4 regions of the Paenibacillus sp. RC73 genome follow, and region 2 is predicted to be linked to each of the others. Evidence: riboswitches for the same ligand, from Rfam matches in the RefSeq annotation. Region 2 holds a riboswitch; each other region holds the start of a gene.

Region 1 (3,514 bases), on a different contig from region 2:
TGAACAATAAACGACTGCGGCAAATCGGTATTAATGATATCCAGCGCTTGCAATGTCACGGCATTACGCTGTGCTGTATCCTTCGCCAGCTTCAAGCTGCCAAGAAGGTTCTCCAGCGGTTTGGAACCATAACGGCTTACATTGGCCTCGCTTTTAGAGGAATAAAACATGTCCATAAAATATTGCGGCTCCCCCGTATGGGCAGTCAGCATACTGTACATGGCAAAATCCCAATCGTTTTTGGTTAGCGCCTCGTCGATATTTTCCACCTTGCGGATCTTCACCTGGATGCCCTCTTTCAGCAGTTGGCTCTGAATCACCTCAGCCATGACCGAAAGCTCTGGACGCTGAGGGAAGGTCAGCAACGTAACCTCGAACGGCTTGCCTTGCTTGGTCCATGTACCTTGGGCATCCTTTTGCCAACCATCCTTCGTCAACAACTGCTCCGCCGTTCCGTCCAGCGCTTTACGTTCCACCTTGCCGAAGAAGAGAATGCTCGGGAATGGGCTGCTTGCCTCCGTACCATAGCCTCTCATGATCGCACTCACAATGGATGCACGTGGTATCAGGCTGTCCACTACTTTGCGGTTCGCGGCATCCTTGAACACAGGCGACTCCATGTTATACACGATCATATGAGTGCGCAAAGAGGGAGCCGACAGCACTTGCAGCTTATCGTTCTTTTTTAATACCTCCGCGTTATCCACCGGAATATCAGTCGCTACATCTACTTCGCCAGATTGCAGCGCCAACAGGCGTGAATTGCCGTCCGTAATGAACTTCATCGTTGCTTCAGCCAGCCGTGCCTTCTCGCCCCAATATTCGTCATAACGCTCTACGACCAATGACTGATCCTTGTTGAACGCTTTAATTTTAAAAGCACCTGTCATCGCAGGGTAGCTCTGCTCATCCTTCATAGACGCTACATCCAGCACAATCGTCGATGGATCAGCCAGATTGGACACCAGCGCTGAATTGGGCTGGTTTGTCGTGATTTTCAACGACAGCGGCCCAGTTACATCAATCGACTTTACGTCTAGCAAATCCTTTGCCAAATGGCTTTTCTCGATGGAGCGCAGCAGGGAAGCCTTCACACTTTCCGCGTCCATACTCTTTCCGTCATGAAAAGTGACCTTATCCTGCAAGCTGAACGTCCAAACTGTGGGACTGTCCTGCTTCCATTCCTTGGCCAGCCAAGCCACTGGTTCCAGCTTTTCATTCAAACGGACAAGTGTCTCACCTGCGCCGGACCGCATGACATCCCAGCTATTGTCTCCGTGCGGGTCAACGCCCGACGGTTTCCACGTATACGCCATCACCAGTTTCTTATCTGCTGTAGCCTGTTGTGTGGATGTGTTCTCGCCCTTGCTGGGGCTATCCGCCGTCTTATTAGTTGTCGAGCATCCCGCAAGAGCCATAACTGCCAGCAGTAGCATCAACCCTGTACATATAAACCATGAACGCTTTTTACGATTGCTTATCATTCTATTGACTCCCCTCATCTTGTAATCTCATACATACCTAACGCGAAAAAAGCATCCCCGACCGCTTAATCAGCAGTCAGAAATGCTTTCATTATAAAATGCCTAAGCTCACCCTCTTCACCCTCTAAAAACAAGGGGGATCGGATCGGTTTCAGACATTCCCGTATGCAGCACGCCTAACCACCTCCCCAGCATCCCGTGGGTCTGACAGTGATGTTAAAACAGGCAGGTCTCCTGACTTCAGGCTTATCTCTCAGTCCTTCCCGGTTCTTCACAGTTCCAGTGGCTGTTCCGAAAGCTACAGCAATTCCCTGCTGATGCCTGTATACAGTGGCGGGTCCGTGTCGGAATCTACCGAACTTCCCTTTTAAGTGAACACGCACAACAGCCATCTACATGATTTCAGCGAAACCCTGTAGGTGGAAAGTCCGGTTCACACCTGTTTTCTTCCTTTATTCCTCTATATTACGAATTAGGACTATCTTATTTTGTTGTTACAGGCTTGTCAACAAATGTCGCATAATAATTTAAATTTTAATGATACAGCGAGAAACAAGGCTGTGGCTTTGCGTTGCGTGTACGCAATGGACGTGATAAAATTAGGTATAGAGATAACCACCGTGTCCGTATACTAAAAAGAGTCTTCGCCGCTACCAACGGCAAAGACTCTTAGGACTTGAAAGGCTGTGGATCACCACGGCGCGCTAAATGCTTAGCTAAACCCACCGTTAGGCGCCTAACCTAATTACGCGGTGGGTTTTCGCTTGTTCCGAAATTTCCGACGTAGCCAGCGATAAAGTTTACGAATACTAAACACCAGGCTTAGTAACGTAACCATCCAACGCAACACATCGTAGCACGACACAAGGTTGACCATCGGCTTCACCCCCTTTCGGGAAGCTGCGCCGTGGTCTGAAAACATCCACCACTATTCAAAATCCATAAGGTAGATTATACCATGACCTCGCCTACCACTCTAGCAAATTCTTCTAATAGAATCTCAAACCCCGATCTTCATACAGGAAGAGGGTTTTATCAATAACTCTATGCCAAAAAGCCGGAAAAAGAGGCTTACGTCCTCTCTCCGGCGGTCTTTATCTAATCCTAATTATCAAACCTTCTGCGGAACCTCCGCCACCGTCCCGCCTTCGACTGACTCGCCCTGTTTTTTCGTTAAAACGATATTCAAGACAATCGCCGTAATCGAGCCGGATACGATGCCGTTTTGCAGCAGCATTTTGGCAAAGCTCGGCAGTTGGTCAAACATTTGGGGCAGCACGGCAGAGCCGAGGCCCACCGCAATGCTACATGCCGCTATCAGCAGATTGCTTTCCTTCCGCAAGTCCACTTCTGACAAAATAGACATGCCCGACGCAGCAACCGAACCGAACATGACGATCATCGCCCCTCCCAGCACAGCATTAGGAATCACTGTCGTTAAGGCAGCCAGTTTGGGCAACAGACCAAGAACAACCATAATACCACCCGCAGCAAAAATAACGTTCCGCGACTTGACACGTGTTAATGAGATCAGACCTACATTTTGCGAGAATGCCGTGTAAGGAAACGCATTGAAAATACCCCCGAGCATAATCGCAAGTCCCTCAGAGCGCAGCCCATTGACGATTTGCTTCTGCTCTACCTTCTGGTCAATCGCCTTGCCCACTGCCAAATAAACGCCCGTAGACTCGACCATGCTGACAATATTAACGATAATCATTGTACATACTGCCATAATGCTAAACTCAGGCTTACCAAAATAAAACGGCTGTGCAACACTCACCCAAGACGCTTGCGCCACTGGAGCAAAATGTACCATCCCCATCGCATAAGCGACCACGGTACCCGCAAACAGGCCGATGAGCACAGAAATCGAGCGCAAAAAGCCCTTGGCCAACCGATTCACAAGTAAAATAACCAGTAAAGTAACTAACGCCAGCAGCAAATTACGCGGCTGTCCAAAATCCGCGCTGCCCTGGCCCCCTGCTACGTTATTCATCGCCACCGGAATGAGGGACAGGCCGATAATC
Region 2 (3,514 bases):
ACGCACCGAACACCGGCAATAGAGCAGGAAGTGACATGACCTTGAAGCATTATTTTACAGAACACCCGCAATGGGATTTGGAGCTTGTGCTGGTACGTCACGGCACAACCTTATGGAACAGGGAACGTCGATACCTGGGGCACTCCGATCTGGGCTTGCTACCGGGAGCAGAGCAGGAATTAGAGTCTTTGCGGGAAAAATTACAGAGACATTCCTTTGCCCGAATCTATTGTAGTGACTTGATACGTTGTCGTCAGACCTTGCAGATCATTTTGCCAGAATCGGAACTGAAACCAGATAATATGTCTGCTTGGTCTGCCACCATGGAACCACGTCTGAGAGAGCTTCATTTTGGGGAATGGGATGGAAAAACGTATGATATGCTCAAGGATGTGGCGTTGTACCGCGCGTGGATTGATGAGCCGCAACGGGTTACGCCGCCGGGTGGAGAGTCCTGGAAAGACTTTGTGAACCGCCTGGGTGAATTTCTATACTCTTTGTATGAGTGGCGTAAAATGATGGAGATTCAGAAAACAGGTTTGTCTGATGCTCCACCTTCTGTTCTGGTCGTCACGCATGGTGGAGTGATTCGTCAGTTGGCTTGTATGCTGGTACCGGGTCATGATTTTTGGAGCCTGAATCCGAAGCCGGGAGCGGCAATTACGATTCGGTTGAGTTTGGCACAAAAGCCATTTGCAGATTTAACCGCCACCCGTTCTACAGAATCACATCCAGATTTGGCTACAGGGCATAAGTTCACCGGATGGCTGGTGGAGCAGGCATGATGTTTATAGCTCTGGCTCCGCATTTGCTACTCCCGAATAACCTGGATGAACTGACTACGCTATACTTCTCATGATCACAGACATAGGGCAGGTAAACAGGCGGTTTGGGTTGTAAGCCAGTCTTTTTTAACCTATAATCATCAAGTAAAAGAACGGCTTGACCAACACTACATCAAATATCCAGCAGACGAGGTCGGTGCAGCGGGATGAAACCCTCGGGTTCTTTCCGGTGCGCTGTTAAAAGGGAAGCCGGTTTGAATCCGGCGCGGTCCCGCCACTGTAAATGGAAAAATGCCAGCCCGCTCTGCTTTATGTGCCATAAAGCATATGAAGGAGCAACAGGCTGTCGCATGTTTCTGTAAGTCAGGATACCTGCCCGTCCGCCTGTCACCATAGTCCTTCGAGGAAAGGATGACGTGTTCGCAGTGACTGTCCATGCGGAAGAAACTGCCGCCTGCGTACGATCTGCGCTAACGTGACCCCTGTGTCCTTATCTGAGGATGCAGGGGTTTTTTGAAAGGAAAAGAAGGCTGGATTTAGCAGATATCGGATGATGTTCAAGTGACGCTCTTAAAAGAATTTATATGGAGGGGTGTAAATTATGGCAGGGAATAAAATAAAGGTCTGGACTACAGGCTTATTGGCTCTGGTCTTGGCGGTTGTGCTGAGTGCATGTGGAGCTAACGGAAAGAACGCTGAAAATAAAGGGGATCAAGCTTCACAGCAACCGGGGCAGACGGCAACCGCTCAGGAGCCTCCGGGCAAAACGGTCTACCCGCTGACCATTAAGGATGCGACCGGGCAGGAGTTTACGTTCAAAAAAGCGCCGGACAAAATCGTTTCCGTCTCCCCGGCTGAAACCGAGGCGCTGTTCGCCATCGGACTGGATAAGGAAATTGTCGGTGTATCGGACTATTCGGATTACCCGGAAGCGGCTACAAAGAAGCCCAAAGTGGGCGGTATTATGAAGCCGAATGAAGAGGCGATCATTGCTGCGAATCCGGAAGTCGTTTTTGCAGGGATATCACTCAGTGAGCAGGCGACAACCAAGCTCCGTGACATGGGAATTATGATTTTTAAAACCGAGCCGAAAACGGTTGAAGATGTCATGGCTAATATCGAACTATATGGGAAAATTACCGATCATCAGAAAGAAGCGAGAGCGGTAACCGACAAGATGAGAGCCGATGTAGCGGAAGTGAAAAACGGTGTTAAAAATATCGGTAAAGGGCAAAAGCTGAGAGTCTACGTCGAATTTTCACCCGGCTGGACGGTCGGCAAGGGCGAGTTTATGGACGAGCTGATTTCTTTGGCGGGCGGCGAAAATGTGGCTGCAACACAAAAGGGCTGGTATCAGATCAGTGAGGAAAATATTATTGCGGCCAATCCGGACGTCATTTTATACAGCAAAAATGTCAAGGACGACAAAACAGGCCAGACACTGGGCGATATCATCAAAGCCCGTAGTGGATGGGATCAAATATCGGCTGTTCGTCTCAACCGGGTGTTTGCCGTGGATGATAATCTGATCAGTCGGCCGGGTCCGCGTGTAACGGAAGGTCTCAAGGAAGTGGCCAAGGGCGTGTATCCTGAAATTTTCAAATGAATCGTAGACTGATTGGCTTTGGAGGGGCAGGTCTTGCTTTATTGCTGCTGACGCTGCTGCTCTGTCTCGGCATCGGCTCAGCCAAGCTTCCCGTCAGCCAAATCACGGGTATTCTGGTCAACCATCTGCCGTGGTTAGGTGAGACGATTACACCGGATTGGAATACATCCACAGAGCAGATTATTTTGAAGGTCAGACTGCCGCGTGTGTTACTGGGTATGCTGGTAGGCGCAGCGCTTGCGCTGGCGGGAGCCGGATTTCAGGGTGTGCTGCGCAATCCGCTGGCTGATCCTTACACGTTGGGGGTATCCTCGGGGGCTTCGGTAGGGGCAGCGGTACTGATTTATTGGGGGCTTCAATTTTCATTTGTAGGCGTATGGACACTGCCGCTGGTGGCGTTTACGACCGGAATGCTGACGTTGTGGATGGTGCTGACGCTGGCGAGGGAAGGCGGCAAAATTCCGACGCAAAGTCTCATTTTATCGGGCGTGGTGATGCAATCTTTTCTGGGTGCGGTCGTTTCCTTTCTGACAGCCATGTCCAGGGAGACGGTCAATGAAATATTGTACTGGACAATGGGAAGCCTCAGTCTGCGCGGCTGGTCGTATACAGGCATTCTTTTACCTTATGTGGTCATTGGGCTGGTGTTTCTGTGGAACCGGGCACGAGTGCTGAACATTCTGGCCTTGGGTGAACGTCAGGCGGCTCATATGGGGGTTAATGTAGATGCAACGAAGTTATCTGTTCTGATCATATCCACGCTGCTGACAGCCGCGGCTGTCTCGGTATGCGGAGTGATTGGCTTTGTGGGACTCGTTGTACCGCATATTATCCGTCTGGTGACGGGCCCCGACTATCGGATGATTGTTCCGTTATCCGCGCTGGGCGGGGCTATTTTTATGGCATGGGCCGATACTGCGGCGCGTACATTGCTGGCTCCGACGGAAATTCCTCTTGGTGTCATGACGGCCTTTGTCGGTGCACCGTTCTTCGCATATCTCCTGTACCGGAACAAGAAGCTGCGCAGGGGGGGATTGCTGTGAAAGAAGCAAATGGACCACAGGAGACGCGAGTCCGGGCGCTGGAGATTGCCAGTCTGACTCGTGATTTCGGGGAATTCCAT
Region 3 (3,514 bases), on a different contig from region 2:
AGCCACCGCTCCGGCCACGGCTGCCGTTCCAGCGACGCTCACGGCGGGCGCTTGCCCGCTCCAGCGCGCGCTCGCTTCGCCCGGCAGCTTACCGCCCGCAGCGAGGCGGCTCAGCGCCTCCGCTGCCAGCGATGCCGGGACCGCCCCGGCTTGCGCCGCAGGCGCGGCCTGCACGGCAGCCACCGCTTGCGGGCGTGCCTGCGTGGCAACCGCCGCAGCAGCACCGCTCGCGGAAGGCGCGGTCCCGCCAGCTCCCGCAGGGGCTGGCACTGCGGGAGCTGCGCCTGCCTGCGACGCATTCAGCGGGCGTTCCTCTTGCGCGCCCAGCGACCACGGCTCCGCTTCCGTGCGAAGCCGCTGATGCGGCTTGAGCGCCTGCTCGGTCGCATCCAGCGTATACTTGCGCTGATACCCGCGCGGCGTCACGATCAGGCCGTCATACACCATTGTCGAGGAATTGCCGATAATGACGGTCGTCAGCATACCGATATCATGGTTCAGCATGTCCTCCAGCGTCGTCACTACGACTTGCTGACGGTCACGGTAAGCACTCTTGACCAACCCGACCGGAGTCTGCGGATCACGGTAGCGCAACAAAATGGACTGCGTCTCAACTATCTGGCGTGTACGCCGACCACTGCGCGGATTGTACAGTGCAATGACAAAATCTGCCGAAGCTGCCGCTTCTACACGTTTCACAATCGTTTCCCAAGGGGTCAAATGGTCACTCAGACTGATCGTGCATGCATCATGCATGACGGGCGCACCCAACAGCGAAGCACAGGACTGAATCGCCGATATTCCCGGCACGACTTCTACCTCAACCCCGTCCTCACGACGCCACCCCTTTTGCATCAGCACTTCGTACACTAACCCGGCCATGCCATATACGCCTGCGTCTCCACTGGAAATGACGGCTACCTTCTTGCCCATCTCCGCCTGTCGAACCGCCTCCTGCGCACGGCTCACTTCCTCTGTCATCCCTGTGCGCACAATCTCCTGTCCGTTCAACAACGGACGGATCAGATCCACATAGGTGTTGTAGCCGATAATGACCTCACTCTCGGCCAGCGCATCCAGCGCCCGTTTGGTGATATGTTCCATATCCCCCGGTCCGAATCCAATCACGAGCAATTTTCCTAATTGGCTCATCGTTATCCTCCTTCTTAAATCTAGGCTATGTTTTCCACACTTCTATCTATTTCACTTGTATATGGACATCCTGTAACTCAAAAAAACCCATCCTGCCCGGATGGGTTTCCTATGTACGCATCGTATCATCAGACGGACACAGCATAAGAAGACACTTCTTGTCTTCCGCCATCGTGTCGTTGCTTTCCATCTGCCTGTTCACGCTTGAAACGCTTCTGCACGTTCAGCTCCACGCAAACCTGTAAGCAACATGGAAAAAGCAGCGTGCGCCTGATTTCCTGATTTCGTACACCCATCCTCTCCGCGAAGGTTAACGGTGCATACAGATCAAGGTAGGTCTCCTGGCTCGGCATCAACAGATTTTTTCGTCTTCCCCGTTTTCTTACGAGTGACGTCTGAAAAAATCCTCTTCCTTACAGTGGCGGGACCGCTCGGGACTTGCACCCGATTCCCTGTTACCCTTCGTTCCATCGCAAAGGCACCTTGTCTGTCCGCTATTTGATTATGGGTCTTATCATAACCTTGGCTCAATCAGTTGCGCAAGCATGAAAAACGCTTTATTTCAAGTTCTCTGCCTTATTTTTTAACATATGCAACAATTCGTCCGGGTCCGCAGAGATACTCAGCAGCGTTGGGTGGTCAACTCCGGTAAATCCCTCGCGCACACTATGACGCACCATTTCCGCCAACGGGTCAAAATATCCGTTCACATTCAGCAGCCCGATGGGCTTGCGATGAATGCCGATTTGCGCCCAACACAGCACCTCGAACAGCTCCTCAAAGGTTCCCAAGCCACCCGGAAGGGCAATGAATGCGTCGGCCATTTCGCTCATCACCGCTTTGCGTTCGTGCATGCTCGCCACCTCAATAAATTCGCTAACTCCCCGGTGGATAATCTCTGCATCGAATAAGAGGGTCGGCATAATCCCGGTGACCTGACCGCCCCCTGTCAGCATCGCATTCGCGACCTCGCCCATCAGCCCCTTGCTGGAGCCTCCATAGATTAAACGGACATGATGTCTCGCCATAGCCTCTCCAAGCTTGCCTGCCTCCTGAAGATATACCGATGAATGTCCGGGTCTGGACCCGGCAAATACACAAATGGAATTCATAACGTCTCAGCTCCTATTCTGGTATCCCGCATCGAGGCTTTTTCATTATATTAAATAAATATTTTCGCTATAACAAAAACTTCTGTCGATGCATTTCCAACAAAAAAAAGATAAAGACCCTGTAGGCCCTTATCTTCATTTTACCCTTTATCGCAAGGATATGGGTTAGTTTTCAGTTCACAACTTCAAGACCGCAGCCGTGCACCGAGGCGCTATGCTCAAAATATCTTCCCAGCTCCACCATCATAGCGCCCATTCGTTCCTCCACCGGAAACACAATCCGTTCAATCCCTTCCTCCAAAATGGACTGCGCCGTCACCTTGCCTACCGACACAGCGATCACATCCTGGCGAAAAGCTTCCAGCACGTCTTCCATCTGCTTCTGGTCCCTCGCATATTGAGCCAAAAAGCGGATCTGTGGACCGCTGGTGAACGTAACAGCATCAACATTACGATTCACGATATCCGCCAGCAACGCTTGCAAATTCGCTTCCTCTGGTGGAATATGCTTATAAGGAAGCACCTGCCGGGTTACTGCCCCCTGCTCGTCCAGCCACTTCACCAGCCGTGGGGCCGGATCACCATGCAGCTGCAACAGCACTTCCTTCCCCTTCAGATCATACGGCGCAAAAGCACGCGTTAACCCGGTCAAGCTTCCATCCTCGTCTCGTACATCTGGCGTGAAGCCACGCTTTTTGAGTCCATTGACCGTCTTGTAGCCCCGCGCCGCAATATTTGAGCCTAGCAGCAGCTCCATAATCTGTTCCGCCACGCCCATATCCTCCGCCATATCGAACAGCGCGTCCAGCCCCATACCTGTCGTAAAAATGTTCCAGTCCGGCGGCCGCTTCACCCACGATACAACCGCATTGCGCAGCTCAATATCATCCAGAAAAACCGTGCCCTGGGCCGGACGCTGCACTGGCTCGCCTCCCATTTTTGCAACCAGCATTGCCATTTCGTCTGCTTTACGGGGACCGGCAAGAGCAACTCTCTTGCCTGCCATGCGTTGTGCCATCCTGTTCCCTCCCTTGTAGAAATCGAAGTCATAATCCTTTCTACCAAGTATACAATTAGAGGGCTGAAAGACAAATAAGAATTCTTTTTCCTATGAATACAGTAAACTTATAAGTTAGCTTGTTCTGTTCTGCTTGCCTGCTGGCTTTCTTGCTGGCTTTCTTGCTGGCTTGTGCTATCCTGCTTCTCTCCAGATGGCTTATGATATTCGTTATATTCTTCAGGCTTGGGTC
Region 4 (3,514 bases), on a different contig from region 2:
GCCCAGACCGATGCCTTTGTCATACACCTGATCCTCAAAGCTGACAATCAGTTCTCCGTGGCTACGCGAGGTTTCAATAGAAATGACGTCGGCATCCATATCGGAGATGGATTGGATCATATCCTGAAATTCGGAATAGCACATATGCGTATGGATTTGGGTGGCGGGTTCAACGGTTGCTGTTGTAACAAGGAAGGCTTGAACCGCCCACGCCAGATAGGCTTGCTGCTGTTCTTTTTTCAGTGGAAGCCCTTCACGGATCGCGGGTTCATCGACCTGAATCATGCCAATCCCCGCTTTTTCCAGTGCTTCTACCTCTGCACGCAGGGCCAGTGCTAACTGTAAAGCAACCTGACTGCGAGGAATATCATTACGTTCGAAGGACCAGTTCAAAATCGTTACCGGACCTGTCAGCATTCCTTTGACTGGCTTGGAGGTCAACGATTGGGCGAAGGCCGTTTCTTCCACGGTCATGGGTTGATCGAACGACACGTCTCCGTATATAATCGGTGGTTTAACACACCGGGAGCCGTAGGACTGCACCCACCCGTTTTGTGTAAAGGCAAAGCCTTTCAGCTTTTCGCCAAAAAATTCAACCATGTCTGTCCGCTCAAATTCCCCGTGTACGAGCACATCAATGCCAATGTCCTCCTGGATATCAATCCATTCCTTGATTTGCTGCTGAATGAACGTCCGATACTGCTCGGCAGACCATTCCCCTTTGCGATAGTGCAGACGGGCTTTGCGAACCTCTGCGGTTTGCGGGAAGCTGCCAATCGTCGTCGTAGGCAGTGGAGGCAGATTCAGCTTGTCCTGCTGGATCACACGACGCTCAGCGAAGGGAACGCTGCGTGACTGCGGCTCTTTCGCCAGTAGATCCGCCATATCGGTAGCGGTCTGTACTCGTGCCGCCGAGCTGTTGAAGCGGGCTACCGCGTCCGCACTCTGCTCAAGCTTGGCAATTGCCGAGGGTTCGCGTTTGCCAAGCGCAGCGGTCAAAGCTGCGATTTCTTCCAGCTTTTCATCGGCAAAGGCCAGCGCTTGCACCAGCTCTCGGTCCAGCTTGTGCTCTGCTTCCAGACTGACTGGCACATGCAGCAGACTGCATGATGGCTGCACGATGAGCTGTGCAGCGGTGGTTTGCTCTGCCAGTTGTCCAAGCAGCGCAGCTACGGTGTTCAGATCGGAGCGCCATATATTGCGCCCGTCAATAACACCAGCGGCCAGCGTTTTCCCTGCGGGGAAGCCATGTCGTAGCACATGTTCCAGGTTTTCGCCATCATCGTGCACAAAATCAAGACCTATTCCCTGTACCGGGAGCGTGGACAGGCGCTCATAATGATCCAGACTGCCAAAGTAGGTTTGCAGCACGATATTTAAGGATGGAGCAGCTTGGGCCAGAGCCTCATAGGCCTCCTGAATAATGTCCAAATCCTCTGTCGGGAATGAGGTGGTCAAGACAGGCTCATCTACCTGCACCCACTGAACGCCTTCCGCAGCCAGCTCAGACAGGACGCGGGCGTACAGTGGCAGGAAGCTTCGTATGATCGCGGCCAAATCCTTACGGTCATAGCCTTTGGACAGAGCAACGAACGAATAAGGACCGATAATGACGGGTTTACCTTCAATTCCTAGTTCCTGTTTCGCTTCACGATAAGCCTGCAACGGCTTATTCTCGGTGAACACCGGAGTTGCATTTGCCAATTCCGGTACGATGTAGTGGTAATTGGTATTCAGCCATTTGGTCATTTCACTGGCGGTGGCACCCTTTTGTCCACGGGCTATCCCGAAATAGACGGACAGAGGAACAGGCCCATCGGGACGGTAGTTGAACCGTTCCGGCACCAGACCGAACATCACGGATGTATCAAGCATGTGATCGTAATAGGAAAAGTCTCCGACCGGAATTCGATCGATTCCCTTGTCGCGCTGCTTGCTCAGATGCTCCAATCGCAATCGTTTCATCTCGGTATGCAATTCGCTTTCATCCATGCTGCCGTTCCAGAAGCGTTCCAGTGCTTTCTTCCATTCCCGGTTTCCTCCGATACGCGGATATCCCAGGTTACTGCTGATCAAGCCGGACAACTCAGGCAATTCGGTAAATGACATGTACTTTTCCTCCCAGGCTGGTAGCCAGTTTATTTTTGCGTACAAAAAAAGACATTCCTCCCCGGGGTTAAAAATGAGTAGGGAAAGAATGCCTCCGTTATTTAAAAAATGAAAATTCGGCGACTGCTCTTAACACCTCCCTATCTCCCGTAGGTACTTGCGATGTTGTTGAAATAGGCAGGTCTCCTGACTTACGGATCATGACTTTCAGCGCTCCTTCCCGGTCTGTGGACCAGTGGGTGTATCAACAGCTGAAAATTCCCCGTTTACAGTGGCGGGACCGCGCCGGACTTGCACCAGCTTCCCTTTTAAGCCTGTACTGAATAGAACAGACACCTATCTCCAAGCTATGCGATTATGGTATGACGAATAATTATGCACTCGTATACTTGTTCACCATCATAAGTGAAACTTGCAGGATACGCAATATAAACTCTGTTTAAATCTAAAATGAACTACATGCAAAAAAAGACAAGCCCTCTCCATAAGGAAAGGATTTGTCTTAGGGTGTAGTATCTCATGCGAGTATAACATCGCCTTAGGCTAATGTAACTATAGATCCTGCCTGAATGCTGGCCTTCACATCCACCAGTCGTTGATTGCGGCTGCCCCGGAAGGGAAGGGTCAGATCCTTTTGCTGTTCTACAAAAGGACCGTCCACAATCACATCGCACAGCAGCGCCAGCTCCCGGCGGGCCTGATCCGTAAGCAGCTCCTCATAGTCAAAGCCCGTATAGGCCCACACGGTTCGGTCAGGGCAGGCAGCGCGGAAGTCGCGCACAAACTGCGTGCATTCCGATGCCGAGAAAAAAGGGTCTCCGCCGCAAAGGGTTAACCCGTCCAGCAGTGGATTATCTGCGATGTCACGGATGACTTCCTGCTGTCGCTCCAGTGTGAACGGTTCACCTGCGCGGAAGCTCCATGACGAGGGATTGAAGCAGCCGGGGCAGGCATGGCGGCAACCGCTAATGAATACGACGGTACGCAGGCCATGCCCTTCGTTCAGAGATTCCGGAATGTAGCCGCACAAATTCACCGATGCTTCACCCGGTCACGCACCTCAGCCTGCTTCGCGGCGTTGAAGCGAACGGTATAATCACCTGTCAGATATCCGGTTACCCGGCGCAAGCGCTGAAAATGCGTATGTTCTTCATCAGCACCGCATTCGGGACAGCTTGTCCCGATAATGCCCTCGTAGCCGCATTCCGTGCAGCGGTCTACCGGATGATTGATGGAGAAGTACCCAATGTTCTGATGGAGCGCGTATTGTACAATTTTAAGAAACGCCTCCGGGTTATTCCGCGCATTACCATCCAACTCGATGTACGAAATCGCACCAGCGTTGCACAGATTATGAAATGGGGCTTCGAGGCTGATTTTACGGGCAGCCGGGAGCGTGTAATAC

The links. Region 2 has a riboswitch for cobalamin ahead of ABH897_RS12140 (ABC transporter substrate-binding protein). Riboswitches for the same ligand answer to the same signal wherever they lie in the genome.
Region 1: it holds a riboswitch for cobalamin, as region 2 does, so the genes downstream of both, ABH897_RS07420 (ABC transporter substrate-binding protein) here and ABH897_RS12140 (ABC transporter substrate-binding protein) in region 2, are expected to answer to the same signal.
Region 3: it holds a riboswitch for cobalamin, as region 2 does, so the genes downstream of both, ABH897_RS08780 (hypothetical protein) here and ABH897_RS12140 (ABC transporter substrate-binding protein) in region 2, are expected to answer to the same signal.
Region 4: it holds a riboswitch for cobalamin, as region 2 does, so the genes downstream of both, metE (5-methyltetrahydropteroyltriglutamate--homocysteine S-methyltransferase) here and ABH897_RS12140 (ABC transporter substrate-binding protein) in region 2, are expected to answer to the same signal.

The regions. Positions count from the first base shown of each region.
Region 1 is NZ_JBIYCV010000003.1:110,149-113,662, reverse strand. It holds gene ABH897_RS07420 (ABC transporter substrate-binding protein) at 1-1,484, opposite strand, end outside; cobalamin riboswitch at 1,692-1,889, opposite strand; gene ABH897_RS07415 (nucleobase:cation symporter-2 family protein) at 2,596-3,514, opposite strand, start outside.
Region 2 is NZ_JBIYCV010000004.1:444,424-447,937, forward strand. It holds gene ABH897_RS12135 (histidine phosphatase family protein) at 36-785, shown strand; cobalamin riboswitch at 986-1,179, shown strand; gene ABH897_RS12140 (ABC transporter substrate-binding protein) at 1,387-2,391, shown strand; gene ABH897_RS12145 (FecCD family ABC transporter permease) at 2,388-3,434, shown strand; gene ABH897_RS12150 (ABC transporter ATP-binding protein) at 3,431-3,514, shown strand, end outside.
Region 3 is NZ_JBIYCV010000003.1:418,121-421,634, reverse strand. It holds gene cobJ (precorrin-3B C(17)-methyltransferase) at 1-1,152, opposite strand, end outside; gene ABH897_RS08780 (hypothetical protein) at 1,281-1,505, opposite strand; cobalamin riboswitch at 1,467-1,652, opposite strand; gene ABH897_RS08775 (LOG family protein) at 1,710-2,264, opposite strand; gene ABH897_RS08770 (uroporphyrinogen-III synthase) at 2,437-3,282, opposite strand; gene ABH897_RS08765 (GerAB/ArcD/ProY family transporter) at 3,390-3,514, opposite strand, start outside.
Region 4 is NZ_JBIYCV010000003.1:388,266-391,779, forward strand. It holds gene metE (5-methyltetrahydropteroyltriglutamate--homocysteine S-methyltransferase) at 1-2,109, opposite strand, end outside; cobalamin riboswitch at 2,269-2,464, opposite strand; gene nrdG (anaerobic ribonucleoside-triphosphate reductase activating protein) at 2,648-3,145, opposite strand; gene ABH897_RS08645 (anaerobic ribonucleoside triphosphate reductase) at 3,142-3,514, opposite strand, start outside.